Regions from separate parts of the Enterobacter sp. PL_is511 genome, predicted to be linked through region 2. Evidence: predicted binding sites of a transcription regulator. Region 2 holds the regulator's gene; the other holds the start of a gene.
What was found. The regulator Fur, encoded in region 2, represses iron uptake genes when iron is present. The targets are predictions, from matches to a motif close to ATAATAATGAGAACNACTATCAA.
Positions count from the first base shown of each region.

Region 1 (7,936 bases), on a different contig from region 2:
ACCTGGCGCTGTGGCTGAAGCAGCGTCGCTTCCGTCTGGATCAGGTGCAGAACTTCTATCCATCACCGCTCGCCAACTCGACGACTATGTATTACACCGGCAAGAACCCGCTGAGTAAGATTGGCTATAAGAGTGAAGAGGTGGTGGTGCCGAAAGGGGATAAACAGCGTCGTCTGCACAAGGCGCTGCTGCGTTACCACGATCCGAAAAACTGGCCGCTGATCCGCCAGGCGCTGGAAGAGATGGGTAAAAAACACCTGATCGGCTCGCGCCGCGACTGTCTGGTACCGGCCCCGACGCTGGAGGAGATGCGCGAAGCGCGTCGCCAGAACCGCAATACGCGCCCGGCGCTGACCAAGCACACGCCAATTGTGCATCAGCGTTCGAACGGTGGGGCGGGAACGAAGAAGAACGTAAAACGTAAGATCGGTTAAACCTGTAACAATGCCCGGTGGCGCTGCGCTTACCGGGCCTACAGGTCAGTGCGTAGGCCGGGTAAGGCGCACCCGCCACCCGGCTTTTTTCTGCATAAGGATAGGAGGCCCAAAATGAAAATAAGGAAGTTAACAGGAACGATGCTGATTGGCCTGACGTTATGCGGTTGTGTAATGCACCGCCAGACACAGCCAGAAGTGGAAGGACGTCTAATCGACAGCGCAGGTAAGCCAGTCTCTGGCGCTAAAATAACATTAGAGAGGGAGCAAACGCTTTCTGACGACAACGGTCGTTTTGCTTTTCAGAGCCAGCATGAGTGGATCTTTTTTCTGCCAATAGGTCCGATGGACTGGATTTATCACACCCCGCTCCAGATAAGTGTCAACGGAAAGGAATATGATGCAGAAGCAGGCGGCGGTCTCGGTGGGCCACATAAACTTGAAGGGAAAGTGTATAACGTTATTTGCACATTGCCTGATCTTCCCGGAGAAGCGAGATGTCAGTCCGGTTTATAGATTAAAACGAGCCCGGCGGAAGACCAGGCTCGTTTTAGGTATTACCCGCCAAACTGATCCGGGTCCGGCCCAAGCCGCTTACCCTTATCCAGCTTCGCAATCTCACCCAGCTCGTCTTTGTCCAGACGGAAATCCCAGACGTCGAAGTTCTCGGCGATGCGCGACGGCGTGACTGATTTCGGTATCACCACCAGGCCGTTGTCCAGATGCCAGCGAATGACGATCTGCGCCGGGCTTTTGCCGTATTTATCCGCCAGTTCGCGGATAATTTTTTGATCGAACACGCCCTGGCCACCCTGCGCCAGCGGGCTCCAGGACTCGGTCTGGATTTTATGCGTGGCGTTCCAGGCATGAAGCTGGCGCTGCTGCATCAGCGGGTGCAGCTCGATCTGGTTAATGACAGGCGCGACGCCCGTCTCGTCAATCAGCCGCTGCAGGTGATGAACCTGGAAATTACAGACGCCGATGCTTTTCACCAGCCCCTCTTTCTGCAGTTCAATCATCCCTTTCCAGGCATCAACGTAGTGATCGATAGCCGGAACCGGCCAGTGCATCAGCCAGAGATCGACGAAGTCGAGCTGGAGTTTTTCCAGGCTCTCTTCCAGGGCCTCGCGGGGACGTTTTTGGTCGTCGTTCCAGAGTTTAGTGGTGATGAACAACTCATCGCGAGGGACACCGGCGCTGGCCAGTGCGGTACCCACGCCGTCCTCGTTTTTGTACGCGGCGGCAGTGTCAATCGACCGGTAGCCGACTTCCAGGGCTTTATGAATGGCGGAGACGACCTCGTCGTTACCGGCTTTCCATACACCTAGCCCCAGCTGGGGCATCACGTTGCCGTCCTGCAGCTTGATTACGGTTTGGTTTGCCATTTTTCCTCCTTCAGGTGCGCATCGCCGGAGGGTTCCTCCGGCGATGGGGTGTGCATTAAGTCTGGACGAAATGTCAAAAAACGAAAGTCGGGGGGACAAAAACGCTTAGCGTGCCGCCTCGTAAATACGACGGCTGACGTCCAGCGTGATGTCGCCGTGCTCGCCCAGATGGGTCATACCGTGCTCTTCGAGTTTCGCCAGCAGGGCAGGGATAGAGCTGCCGTCCAGGCCGTAGCCAGACAGACGCGTTGGCACGCCCAGACCTTCAAAGAAGCTGCGGGTCGCTTCGATGGCGGCATCAATACGCGCATCGTCAGAACCCTCGGTGATGTTCCACACGCGTTCAGCGTACTGCAGCAGTTTGGCGCGTTTGGTGTCGCGTTTTTCGTTCCACAGGGCAGGCAGCACAACGGCCAGCGTCTGAGCGTGGTCCAGACCGTGCATTGCCGTCAGCTCGTGGCCCAGCATGTGGGTTGCCCAGTCCTGCGGCACGCCAGCCCCGATCAGGCCGTTCAGCGCCTGCGTGGCGGCCCACATTACGTTGGCGCGAACGTCGTAGTTTTCCGGCTCTTTCAGCGCTTTCGGACCTTCTTCGACGAGCGTCAGCAGAATGCCTTCCGCGAAGCGATCCTGAATTTTGGCATTCACCGGATACGTGACGTACTGCTCAACGGTATGAACAAAGGCGTCGACCACGCCGTTCGCTACCTGACGAGCAGGCAGGGTATAGGTGTAAACCGGATCCAGAATGGCGAACACAGGCTGAACGTGTTCGTTCATGAATGCTTGTTTGTCACCGGTGGTTTTACGGGAGATCACCGCGCCCTTGTTGGATTCAGAACCGGTGGCCGGAAGGGTCAGCACGGAGCCCATCGGGATAGCGCTTTTGATGTCGCTGCCGCGGGTTTCCAGAATGTGCCATGGATCGATGCCGTCAGCGTAGTGCGCTGCCGCCGCGATGAATTTGGTACCGTCCAGCACGGAGCCGCCGCCGACCGCCAGCAGGAAGGTGATGTTTTCTTCGCGGGCGATTTTCACCGCGTTCATCAGCGTTTCGTAAGACGGGTTTGGCTCGATGCCGCCGAACTCACGAACGTCCAGACCGTCCAGCGCGCTGTAAACCTGATCCAGCACGCCGGTTTTTTTCACGCTGCCGCCACCGTAGGTGATCAGCACGCGGGCGTCAGCAGGGATCTGCGCGCGCAGATCGGCGATAGCGTCTTTACCAAACAGAATGCGGGTTGGGGTGTGAAGATTAAAGTTGTTCATTGCTCGTTCCCTTTAGTGGGTGAAAAACCGTGGTGGCGCAGAGGGCGACCTGATGCTGCTCATTGTGGCCGCCCGGGGCTACGCCCTCAATGCACATTCCTGCCGATGTCTTGCCCATTTCTACAGAGCACTGGAGAAAGCGCGGAAAACGACGCACACTGTCAACGTCGAAAACCGCACCCGGAGTAACGCAAGATGAACCGTGAGGCTATCTGCCAGCAGCTCACTGCGCAGATTAAAAGACTGATAGATATCGAAAATGGCGTCAGTGGCCTGCTTCCTGACATTCGCCTGCTTTATGGCACGCAGCCAGGGACGCGCACGCCGGTCATGTACCAGCCGGGCATCGTTTTTCTCTTCTCGGGCCATAAAATTGGCTATATCAACGAGCGCGTGTTCCGCTACGACACCAACGAATATCTGCTTCTGACGGTACCTTTACCCTTCGAATGTGAAACCTTCGCGACAGAGGCGGTTCCGCTGGCCGGTATTCGCGTCAACGTCGATATTCTGCAGCTGCAGGAGCTGCTGATGGAGATAGGCGAAGATGAACTCTTCCAGCCTTCTATGGCGTCGAGCGGGATTAACTCGGCGACGCTGTCGGAAGAGATCCTCTGCGCCATTGAGCGTCTGCTGGACGTGATGGAGAGGCCGCTGGACGCGCGCATTCTGGGCAAGCAGATTATCCGCGAAATTCTCTACCACGTGCTGCTGGGGCCGGGGGGCGGGGCGTTACTGGCCCTGGTGAGCCGACAGACCCACTTCAGTCTGATAAGCCGCGTGCTCAAGCGTATCGAGAGCCAGTACACGGAAAACCTCAGCGTCGACCAGCTGGCGGCGGAAGCGAACATGAGCGTCTCGGCGTTTCACCATAATTTTAAATCGGTGACCAGCACCTCGCCGCTGCAGTACCTCAAAACCTACCGGCTGCATAAGGCGCGGATGCTGATGATCCACGACGGCATGAAGGCCAGCGCGGCGGCGATGCGGGTGGGCTACGAAAGTGCGTCGCAGTTCAGTCGGGAGTTTAAGCGCTATTTCGGCGTTACGCCGGGAGAGGATGCGTCACGTATAAGAACGATGCAGGGAGTCTGACGAAAAACGTAGGCCGGGTAAGCGATAGCGCCACCCGGCTTTGTTGAATTATGCGCTGCAGTACTTCTTCTTAATCACCACCGCGATAGTCCCCACCAGACCCGCCACCAGCAGGAACATCGGCAGCACCATCAGGAAGGTCATCACCTGATCTTCGTGGTGTTTCACGAAGGGGATCATATTCAGCGCGTAGCCGAGCGTCGTCACCACGCCAACCCACAGCAGGGCGCTCAGCCAGTTGAAGAACTGGAAGCGGCGGTTCGACAGGCCGGAAATGCCCGCCATCGTCGGCAGAAGGGTGCGAACGAACGCCAGGAAACGCCCCGCCAGCAGCGCCAGCAGGCCGTGCCGGTCAAACATGCAGGTCGCACGCTGGTGATACTTATGCGGCAGCTGCGCCAGCCAGCTTTTGACGACGCGCGTGTTCCCCAGCCAGCGGCCCTGCAGATAGCTCAGCCAGCAGCCCAGGCTGGCAGCGGAGGTCAGGATTACCATCGTTGGCGTGAAGTCCATGACGCCTTTACCGATTAACGCCCCGGCAAGTAAAAGCAGGCTGTCACCGGGTAAAAACGAGGCTGGCAGTAATCCATTTTCCAGAAACAGAGTTGCGAACATCACGAAATAGACGATACCGACGACGTGAGGATCCGCCAGCGCGGCAAAATCGTGGTGCCAGAGCGCCGCGATAATATCTTGAATAACAGCCATGGACTTTCCTGTGGAACAGCAGATATAGCGCTATTGTACTCCCTTATTCGCCCGTCGGGTTTGATCCCGGGCGCAACTCATGCAGACTTTTCCGCTTGCGGTGTCCACAAAAGCGTCCAGGGAGTACATTTTCAGCCAGCACTCTACACGATACGCTCGAACCCTGCTGCTAAATCCGCAATCAGATCGTCAACATTTTCTAAACCGATATGCAGTCGAATCAGGGTACCGCTGAAGTCCACGTCGCCACCGGGGCGCAGGGCCGCAATCTGTTCCGGCTGGTTAGCCAGGATGAGGGATTCAAAACCGCCCCACGAGTAGGCCATGCTGAAGAGAGTAAAATTATCCAGATAGCTTGCCAGCTCGTCATTATTCAGCCGTTTTTTCAGCACAAACGAGAACAACCCGCTGCTGCCTGTAAAGTCACGCTGCCAGAACTCATGGCCTTTACTGCCGGGTAGCGCGGGGTGATTCACGCGCTCAACCTGCGGATGCTGCGCCAGCCATTCGGCCACCTTCAGGCTGCTTTCATGGTGCTGACGCAGGCGAACGCCCAGCGTGCGGAGTCCGCGGCTGGTCATGTAGGCCGTGTCGGCATCCACCATCTGGCCCATCAGGTAGGCGTTTTCACGCAGCTGATCCCAGCAGCGCGCGTTGGAGACCGCAGTACCGATCATGCCGTCCGAGTGGCCAATCAGGTATTTGGTCGCCGCCTGAATCGAGATATCAATGTCGAAGTCCAGCGCTTTGAACAGCACGCCTGCCGCCCAGGTGTTGTCGATCATAACGATCGCCTCTGGCGCTTTGCTGCGCACGGCCTTCACGATAGCCGGCACGTCGTGAACTTCCATGGTGAGCGACCCCGGCGATTCCAGGAACACAATGCGCGTGTTTGGCTGAATAAGTTTGGCAATACCTTCACCAATCAGCGGGTCGAACCAGCCGGTGGTCACGCCGAGCTTGCTGAGAATTTTGGTACAGAAGTCCTGGCTGGGTTCGTAGGCGGTGTTGGTCATCAGGATGTGATCGCCCTGTTCCACGAACGCCAGAATGGTGTTGGCGACCGCAGCCGCTCCGCACGGGAACAGCGCGCAGCCTGCGCCTCCTTCCAGCTCGCACATCGCCTCCTGCAGAGAAAAATGGGTTAGCGTGCCGCGACGGCCATAAAACAGGCCGCCTTTCGCGCGGTTGCGCGTGGCGATTTTTTTCTCCTCAACGGTATCAAACACCAGCGAGGAGGCGCGTTGAATCACGCTGTTGACAGATCCCTGAGTATATTTTTTGCTGCGTCCTGCCTGTACCAGCGTGGTATCAAGATGCTTCTTTGTCATGTTCGCTAACCCTGTTTTTATACGTCTGGACGTCCAGACTACCACGATTGGAAAAAACTGCACCCGCAGGCTTATCGAATAAGCAGAAAATATTAGCAAAAAAACGCATAAGAAATTTTTACTGCGTAAGCGCAAGGAAAGTGAACGAAAATTGCGGCACTATGCAAATACTAATGAGAACTACTATCAATTCGACGACGTTTTGATATTATTACGTTCAGATTTTGTGATTTGCGTCCTGGAGATACAGAGTGGGTAATAATTTGATGCAGGCGGATCTCTCCGTTTGGGGCATGTATCAGCATGCTGACATCGTGGTTAAGATTGTGATGATCGGCCTGATTCTGGCGTCCGTTGTCACCTGGGCTATCTTCTTCAGCAAGAGCGCCGAGCTGCTTTCGCAGAAGCGTCGCCTCAAGAGGGAACAGCAGCAGCTGGCTGAAGCCCGCTCTCTGGATCAGGCTTCAGACATGACCTCATCCTTCCACGCGAAAAGCCTGACCACCCTGTTAGTGAATGAAGCGCAGAACGAGCTGGAACTCTCCGCGGGCAGTGAAGATAACGAAGGCATCAAAGAACGTACCGGTTTCCGCCTGGAGCGTCGCGTGGCGGCCGTTGGCCGACACATGGGGCGCGGCAATGGTTATCTGGCGACCATCGGGGCGATCTCACCGTTTATCGGTCTGTTCGGTACGGTCTGGGGCATCATGAACAGCTTTATCGGTATCGCGCAGACCCAAACCACCAACCTGGCGGTTGTGGCCCCGGGTATCGCAGAAGCGCTGCTGGCGACGGCGATTGGTCTGGTCGCGGCGATTCCGGCGGTGGTTATCTATAACATCTTCGCGCGTATGATTGGCAGCTACAAAGCCACGCTGGGTGACGTTGCCGCGCAGGTTCTGCTGCTGCAAAGTCGCGATCTCGACCTGAATGCCAGCTCGGTTAAGCCGGTGCACGCGGCGTCCAAACTGCGCGTGGGTTGATAGTATGGCGATGCGTCTAAACGAAAATCTGGACGATAACGGCGAAATGCATGAGATCAACGTGACGCCGTTTATCGACGTTATGCTGGTTCTGCTGATTATCTTCATGGTGGCTGCGCCGCTGGCGACGGTGGATGTGAAGGTAAATCTGCCTGCCTCATCCAGCCAGCCCCAGCCGCGCCCGGAGAAGCCTATCTACCTGTCGGTGAAGGCGGATAAATCCATGTTCCTCGGCAATGACCCGGTGACGGCCGACTCTGTCATCCCGGCCCTGGATCAGCTTACGGGCGGTAAGAAAGACACCACGGTCTTCTTCCGTGCGGATAAAACCGTTGATTATGAAACCATGATGAAGGTAATGGACACGCTGCATCAGGCGGGTTACCTGAAGATTGGGCTGGTCGGCGAAGAAAAAGCGGCCAAAAAATAGAACGAAAGCTGGCGAAAGCCAGCTTTTTTGTTTTCTGCCACGCAACATCGTTATTATTTTCTGCTGTATATCCCCATTCTTCATATTTCCTTATCAATAAAGCAATAATTAATAATCCATTGATAGTTAAGTAAATATCAGTATTCGGCTGAGCCATTAAAATATATCGTTGGCTGAAATGGCGTCGTGGAATATCCCCACTACGCTTAAAAAAGATAATAAAAACAAACCTTCTTCGAAGGATCTTTTCACCTGCACAGCAAGAGACTCCCTATGGCTACGATGACATGGCTGTATCCGC
Region 1 is NZ_JBVPGP010000023.1:276,042-283,977, forward strand. It holds gene AC0TN7_RS13585 (YgiQ family radical SAM protein) at 1-434, shown strand, start outside; gene AC0TN7_RS13590 (transthyretin-like family protein) at 549-950, shown strand; gene dkgA (2,5-didehydrogluconate reductase DkgA) at 992-1,819, opposite strand; gene yqhD (alcohol dehydrogenase) at 1,925-3,088, opposite strand; gene AC0TN7_RS13605 (AraC family transcriptional regulator) at 3,284-4,183, shown strand; gene yghB (DedA family general envelope maintenance protein YghB) at 4,232-4,891, opposite strand; gene metC (cystathionine beta-lyase) at 5,035-6,222, opposite strand; gene exbB (tol-pal system-associated acyl-CoA thioesterase) at 6,474-7,205, shown strand; gene exbD (TonB system transport protein ExbD) at 7,210-7,635, shown strand; gene AC0TN7_RS13630 (methyl-accepting chemotaxis protein) at 7,909-7,936, shown strand, end outside.
Region 1: a site for Fur is predicted at 6,390-6,412, ahead of exbB (tol-pal system-associated acyl-CoA thioesterase). Genes of this name have one in related genera too.

Region 2 (7,936 bases):
CGTAACCCGCTGGCAACACACTGGTGGATGCTGATTCCACAAGGTCTGGTGTTCTTCGCGATCTACTACATGGTGTTCCGTTTCACTATCACCAAATTCAACCTGATGACCCCGGGTCGTGAGCTGGCCGTGGCCGGTAGCGAAGCGGATGGTCAGGATGTGAACGTGAGCGGTGCTCAGGATCAGGACGTTTCAGGTCTGGCGCGTCAGTACATCGCCGCTGTTGGCGGTTCTGACAACCTGACCGGTATCGACGCCTGTATCACCCGTCTGCGTCTGAACGTGAAAGATTCTTCCCTGGTGAACGAAGCGCTGGCCAAACGTCTGGGTGCCTCCGGTGTTATCCGCCTGAACAAAACCAGCGTGCAGATTATCGTTGGCTTCGTGGCAGAGAAAATTGCTAACGCCATGAAAACCACCGGTCCGGTAGCCGCAGCAGAAGCTTCTGCCGCACCTGCCGCCGCGCCAGCGGCTGCAAAACCGCAGGCAGTACCTAACGCCAAAACGGTAGCCGCGCTGGTTTCACCGGTAACAGGTGAAGTCGTTGCGATTGAGCAAGTGCCTGACGAAGCCTTCGCCAGCAAAGCGGTCGGTGACGGTGTGGCGGTGAAACCAACGGAAAAAACCGTTGTGTCTCCGGCGGCCGGTACCATCGTGAAAATCTTCAACACCAACCACGCGTTCTGCCTCGAAACCGAAAATGGTGCGGAGATCGTTGTCCATATGGGTATCGATACCGTTGCGCTGAACGGTCAGGGCTTTACTCGCCTGGTGGAAGAGGGCGCTGAAGTGGTGGCAGGGCAGCCGATTCTGGAAATGGATCTGGACTTCCTGAACGCCAACGCACGCTCCATGATAAGCCCGGTTGTTTGCAGCAACATTGACGACTTCAGCGGTCTGGTTATCCAGGCTAAAGGTCAGGTTGTTGCGGGTCAAACACCGCTGTATGAGATTAAAGGCAAGTAATCGCTCCTGAGTAGAGTCATGCCTTAAGCGGCGGGGGATATCCTCCGCCGCTTTTTTTTGCAGCAAATGCCCCCATTATTTTCTTCAGAGACGTTTTAAGGGTTGTCACTACGTCCGGCTTATAAGATCATACGCCGTTATACGTTGTTTACGCTTTGAGGAATCCACGATGAGTGAGGCAGAAGCCCGCCCGAGTAACTTTATTCGTCAGATCATCGATGAAGATCTGGCCAGTGGTAAGCACACCACAATCCATACCCGTTTCCCGCCGGAGCCGAACGGCTACCTGCACATCGGGCATGCAAAATCTATCTGCCTGAACTTTGGCATTGCCCAGGACTACCAGGGCCAGTGCAACCTGCGTTTCGATGACACCAACCCAGTAAAAGAAGACATCGAATACGTTGAGTCCATTAAGAACGACGTGCAGTGGCTGGGCTTCAACTGGTCTGGCGACATCTGCTACTCCTCTGACTATTTCGATCAGCTGTACGCCTATGCGGTAGAGCTTATCAACAAAGGTCTGGCGTATGTCGACGAGCTGTCTGCTGACGAAATCCGCGAATACCGCGGTACGCTGACCGCGCCGGGCAAAAACAGCCCATTCCGCGATCGCAGCGTGGAAGAGAACCTGGCGCTGTTTGAAAAAATGCGTGCTGGCGGCTTCGAGGAAGGCAAAGCGTGCCTGCGTGCCAAAATTGACATGGCGTCTCCGTTCATCGTGATGCGCGATCCGGTGCTGTACCGTATCAAGTTCGCAGAACACCACCAGACCGGTAACAAGTGGTGCATCTACCCGATGTACGACTTTACCCACTGCATCAGCGATGCGCTGGAAGGCATCACTCACTCGCTGTGTACGCTGGAGTTCCAGGATAACCGTCGTCTGTACGACTGGGTGCTGGATAACATCACCATTCCTGTGCACCCGCGCCAGTACGAGTTCTCTCGTCTGAATCTGGAATACACCGTGATGTCCAAGCGTAAGCTGAACCTGCTGGTGACCGACAAGCACGTTGAGGGCTGGGATGACCCGCGTATGCCTACCATTTCTGGTCTGCGTCGTCGTGGTTACACTGCCGCGTCTATTCGTGAGTTCTGCAAACGTATCGGCGTGACCAAACAGGATAACACCATTGAGATGGCTTCCCTGGAATCCTGCATTCGTGAAGATCTCAACGAAAACGCCCCGCGCGCGATGGCGGTTATCGACCCGGTGAAACTGGTCATCGAAAACTATCCGCAGGGTGAAAGCGAGCTGGTCTCCATGCCTAACCATCCGAACAAACCGGAAATGGGAAGCCGTGACGTGCCGTTCAGCGGCGAGATCTGGATTGACCGCGCTGACTTCCGCGAAGAAGCCAACAAGCAGTACAAGCGTCTGGTGCTGGGTAAAGAAGTGCGTCTGCGTAATGCTTACGTCATCAAAGCCGAGCGCGTTGAAAAAGATGCGGAAGGGAATATCACCACCATCTTCTGTTCTTATGACGCTGAAACGCTGAGCAAAGATCCTGCTGACGGCCGTAAAGTGAAGGGCGTTATCCACTGGGTGAGCGCATCCCACGCGCTGTCGGTAGAAATTCGTCTGTACGATCGTCTGTTCAGCGTGCCTAACCCGGGTGCGGCGGAAGACTTCCTGGCGACCATCAACCCGGAATCGCTGGTGATCAAGCAGGGTTATGCGGAACCTTCTCTGAAAGCCGCTGAAGCGGGCAAAGCGTTCCAGTTCGAACGTGAAGGTTACTTCTGCCTGGACAGCCGTTACAGCACCGCGGAAAAACCAGTATTTAACCGTACTGTAGGTCTGCGTGATACCTGGACGAAGATCGGCGAATAATATTGCTGCTCTGGTCAATGAGAGACAAACGCCGCACTGTGCGGCGTTTTTTTATTTAACGATCAGAGTATTAAGCCAGGGCTTAAAGAGGCGTCATGAAAATATCAGGTCAATGAGGTGCTACTTATTTTTTAAAAAAAAGTTTGTGCCATTGCGAAAATCAAAAATGTTACATAAATGGAAAAAGATTCCACGTCTACCCACTGAAATACCTGATAATTCCCCGTCATTCCTCGCCTTCCCGTAAATGTTACAAAGCACTACCAATTATGTGCACTTCGTCATAATCCTGACTTTTGTCCGCTAAAAAGCATTGATAATTCGCGTCGCGAAAAATAACCTAAAGACGGTAGTTAATTCGAGGGTATTTAAAACTACCCCTGACCATTTGGTCTTTTTTATTTACGCCGTTTCAGGCGTTTTAATTCGTCAAAGAGGAATAATCTATGCGTACGTTCAGTGGCAAACGTAGTGCGCTGGCGCTGGCTATTGCCGGTGTGACAGCAATGTCGGGCCTGGTGATTGCGCCAGAGGCAAAAGCAGCGGGTTTCATCGAAGATTCTACCCTCACGGGCGGTATTTATTACTGGCAGCGTGAGCGTGACCGTAAAGACGTCACTGAAGATAAATACAAAACCAACCTTTCTCACTCCACCTGGAACGCCAACCTGGACTTCCAGTCAGGCTATGCCGCGGATATGTTCGGTCTGGATATTGCTGCGTTCACCGCGATTGAAATGGCGGAAAACGGCGACAGCGGCCACCCGAACGAAATCGCCTTCTCCTCCAGCAACAAAGCCTATGATGAAGACTGGTCCGGGGATAAGAGCGGTATAAGCCTTTACAAAGCCGCGGCGAAATTTAAATACGGTCCGGTATGGGCGCGCGGCGGTTATATTCAGCCAACTGGCCAGACTCTGTTAGCGCCGCACTGGAGCTTTATGCCGGGTACCTATCAGGGTGCGGAAGCGGGGGCTAACTTTGACTACGGTGATGCGGGTGCGTTGAGCTTCTCCTATATGTGGACCAACGAGTACAAAGCGCCTTGGCACATCGAGATGGACAAGTTCTACCAGAACGATAAAAAAACCAAAGTCGATTACCTGCACTCGCTGGGCGCGAAATACGACTTCAAAAACGATCTGGTGCTTGAAGCGGCATTTGGTCAGGCACAAGGCTATATCGATCAGTACTTTGCCAAGGCCAGCTATAAGTTTGATGTCGCGGGTAGCCCGCTGAGTACTAGCTACCAGTTCTACGGTACGCGCGATAAAGTCAGTAACGGTGGGGTCAATGACATTTATGACGGCACCGCGTGGCTGCAGGCACTCACCTTCGGCTATAAGGTTGGCCAGGTTGATTTGCGTCTGGAAGGCACATGGGTGAAGGCGGAAGGGCAGCAGGGCTACTTCCTGCAGCGTATGACTCCGACCTACGCCTCCTCCAACGGCCGTCTTGATATCTGGTGGGATAACCGCTCAGACTTCAACGCCGACGGCGAGAAAGCGGTCTTCTTCGGTGCAATGTACGACCTGAAAAACTGGAACCTGCCTGGCTGGGCGGTGGGCGCTTCTTACGCTTACGCCTGGGACGCAAAACCTGCCGATATGGCAACACCGGACGCATACTACGATCCCAACTATCGCCTGAAAGAGTCTTCCTACAGCCTGGATGCAATCTATACCCTGCAGGATGGCCGCGCGAAAGGCACGATGTTCAAACTGCACTTCACCCAGTATGACAACCACTCCGATATCCCGAGCTATGCGGGCGGTTACGGCAACATCTTCCAGGATGAACGTGACGTGAAATTCATGGTTATCGCCCCATTCACCATCTTCTGATAAACGCACTGGCGGGCTGAGTCCCGCCGGTATGGAGACTGTATATGATGAAAAAAATCGTAGTCGTCGCGTTGCTGGCATCAGGGCTGGTGGCGTGTGCGCAGACTCAGGCACCAAAAGAGGACTCCCGCCTGAAGGAGGCATATAGCGCCTGCATTAATACTGCGGAAGGTTCGCCGGAAAAAATTGAAGCCTGTCAGAGCGTGCTAAACGTGCTGAAGAAAGAGAAAGCGCATGAGCAGTTCGCGACGCAGGAAAATGTCCGCGTAATGGATTACCAGGCCTGTATCCAGGCGCGTAAAACCGGTAACGATCAGGAAGTGGCGAAGCGTTGCGACCAGATTTGGAAAGAAATTCGAAGCAATAACAGTAAGTAACTCGCTGTTATCATGCCCGGTGGCGCTGCGCCACCGGGCATTTTTTTAGGCAAAAAAAAGCCAACCTTACGGCTGGCTCAGAGTATGAACACTTGTTTATTTCGCGTCGTGCGCGTGGTCGTCTTCGCGGCAATCGCCTTCAGCACAATGACCGTAAAGGTACAGGCTGTGGTTGGTCAGGCGGATGCCATGACGCGCGGCGATTTCACGCTGGCGTGATTCGATGGAATCATCGCTGAATTCAATGACCTTGCCGCAATCGAGGCAGATCAGGTGATCGTGGTGCTGCTGCTGGGTCAGTTCGAAAACAGATTTACCGCCTTCGAAATTATGACGGGTAACAATGCCCGCGTCATCAAACTGGTTCAGCACGCGATAGACGGTAGCCAGCCCAATCTCTTCACCCATGTCGATAAGACGTTTATAAAGGTCTTCCGCACTGACATGGTGATTGTCTGGACCCTGAAGCACTTCAAGGATTTTTAACCGAGGAAGCGTAACTTTCAGGCCAGCCTTCTTTAATGCGGTATTGTTGTCAGTCATGCGGAATCTGTCCTGTTGCTAAACGATTCACTTCTGTAGGAAGTGACAGAAAATGCACCTGGGATAATGCGTCTCATTATAGAACTGCCATGGCTAAATGAAAACTGCAAGTCTCAGGCAAAATATGCTTATAAAAATGGGGTATCACCAACAAACTTGCTCAATGGAAAACCACATTTTATCAGGGAGACATTGTACAGGTCTGGGCGAAAAAGTTAAAAGATTGTAGCGATTAATTTAATCGGTTTGACCTGGGGCATGGGCGCAACCGCAGTTGCGCCGCGAAATAATCAGGCGTTCAGAATATCGTCCAGGTGCAGTTCTTCACGGATCTGCTTCACCCACTTCTCAACACGCTCGGCGGTCAGTTCTGGCTGACGGTCTTCGTCGATGGCCAGACCCACGAAGTGATCGTCATCGGCCAGGCCTTTAGACGCTTCGAAGTGGTAACCGGCGGTCGGCCAGTGGCCTACAATAACCGCGCCATTCGGCTCAATGATGTCGCGGATGGTGCCCAGCGCGTCACAGAAGTATTCGGCGTAGTCTTCCTGATCGCCACAGCCAAACAGGGCGACCAGCTTACCGTTGAAGTCGACTTCTTCCAGCGTCGGGAAGAAATCATCCCAGTCGCACTGGGCTTCACCGTAGTACCAGGTTGGGATACCCAGCAGCAAAATGTCATAGCCTTCCAGATCTTCTTTGCTGCTCTTGGCGATGTCATGCACATCAGCAACGTCTTTACCGAGCTGTTTTTGAATGTTTTTTGCGATATTTTCGGTATTGCCGGTATCACTGCCAAAGAAAATGCCGATGATTGCCATGAGTAAAATAACCTCTTGAAACTTAATAGTATGGTGGCGCAATTCGGCCACGGATAAGGGCAATAATAGCAGAACTGGCAACCCTGCGGAAACAGCTATCGCGCAGGACTGCACTCTGTGCTACATGAAAAGGGCGATAAAGGGGATTTTCAGACTTATGCCTGGCCGCGTAACGTTTCAAGCTGAGCGATCAACATCTCTTCAATGAGTTCACTGCGGCTGATATTTCGCGCGTCGGCCAGCTCGTTCAGCGCATCGACGGCGTCGGCGTTAAGCTTCAGTTCGACACGCTTAAGCCCACGATTTTTATCGCGTTTAAGCTGGTTGCGTTTATTGATACGCAGCTGTTCATCGCGCGAAAGCGGATTCGTCTTGGGTCGTCCCGGGCGACGCTCATTCGCGAACAGATCTAGTGTCGTACGGTCCGTTTGTTCTTTGGCCATGATTCTGAGACTTCGGGGGAAACACGCCGCCCTGCTAATGCCCGGGCGATAAGCGCGCCATCATACATCACCAAAAACGGCACGCCAACGACTGGACGCCTGCAGCCTTCCAGTCGCTCTCTTTTTAATCAATTTGCAGTATCAGCAAGATAGCGGCGAATGGCGCGCAGCACGGCGTCAGGTTTTTCCGCATGCACCCAGTGCCCGGCACCGGCAATAACGTGGGCGCGAGCCTGCGGGAACTGGGCCAGCAGCGTGTCGCGGTACGCGTCGGTTACGTAAGGTGAGTTTCCGCCGCGAATAAAGAGGGTAGGGTGCGGCCAGGCGGGGACGGTTTTCCAGCCCACGATGTTGTTGTACTGGTCCCAGAGCACCGGCACGTTAAAACGCCATTGCCCGTCAACAAACGACTTCAGCAGGAACTGCACGACGCCTTCTTCATCAAGATGCTCACGCATGACGGCAGCCGCCTGTTGGCGTGTCGCGACACCCGCTTCTGTGACCGCATTAATGGCGGCAAAAATCTCGTCGTGACGACGGACGTCATAATCCACGGGCGCGACGTCAATTACCACCAGGCCGCTAATACGGTCCGGGGCCAGTGCCGTCAGGGCCATCACCGCTTTACCACCCATTGAATGCCCGATCAGCGTTACCTTCTGCAGGCTATGTGCGTCCAGCGTATCCAGCAGATCCTGCGCCATCGCCGCGTAGGTCATCTCGTCGGAACGCCCGGAAAGACCGTGATTGCGCATATCGACCTGTAAAATATCGTGGTCGGTAACCAGATCACGTGCCAGCACGCCCAGGTTATCCAGGCTGCCAAAAAGCCCGTGAACCAGTACGATGGGAGAATTATTGTTCGGCGATTGTGCAGTTTGCGCTCGGGTATTCAATTTCATGGCAAAGTTCTTTTTTTACGTATGTCAGGTTAGGGTATCATGTTGACCATTCTGCCGCCCGGCTGCAAGGTTCCAGTTTAATCTGACTTTTGCCGCCAACCTGGTTTGACGCTATCCGCTGTTGGGATTTGACCTTATAATCCCAATGACTTGTATTCAGATAAGATATCGCACTGGATTAAGATGAAAACAATCGAAGTTGA
Region 2 is NZ_JBVPGP010000024.1:399,020-406,955, forward strand. It holds gene nagE (N-acetylglucosamine-specific PTS transporter subunit IIBC) at 1-966, shown strand, start outside; gene glnS (glutamine--tRNA ligase) at 1,136-2,803, shown strand; gene chiP (chitoporin ChiP) at 3,250-4,647, shown strand; gene chiQ (ChiQ/YbfN family lipoprotein) at 4,695-5,024, shown strand; gene fur (ferric iron uptake transcriptional regulator) at 5,121-5,567, opposite strand; gene fldA (flavodoxin FldA) at 5,858-6,388, opposite strand; gene ybfE (LexA regulated protein) at 6,544-6,831, opposite strand; gene ybfF (esterase) at 6,960-7,733, opposite strand; gene seqA (replication initiation negative regulator SeqA) at 7,917-7,936, shown strand, end outside.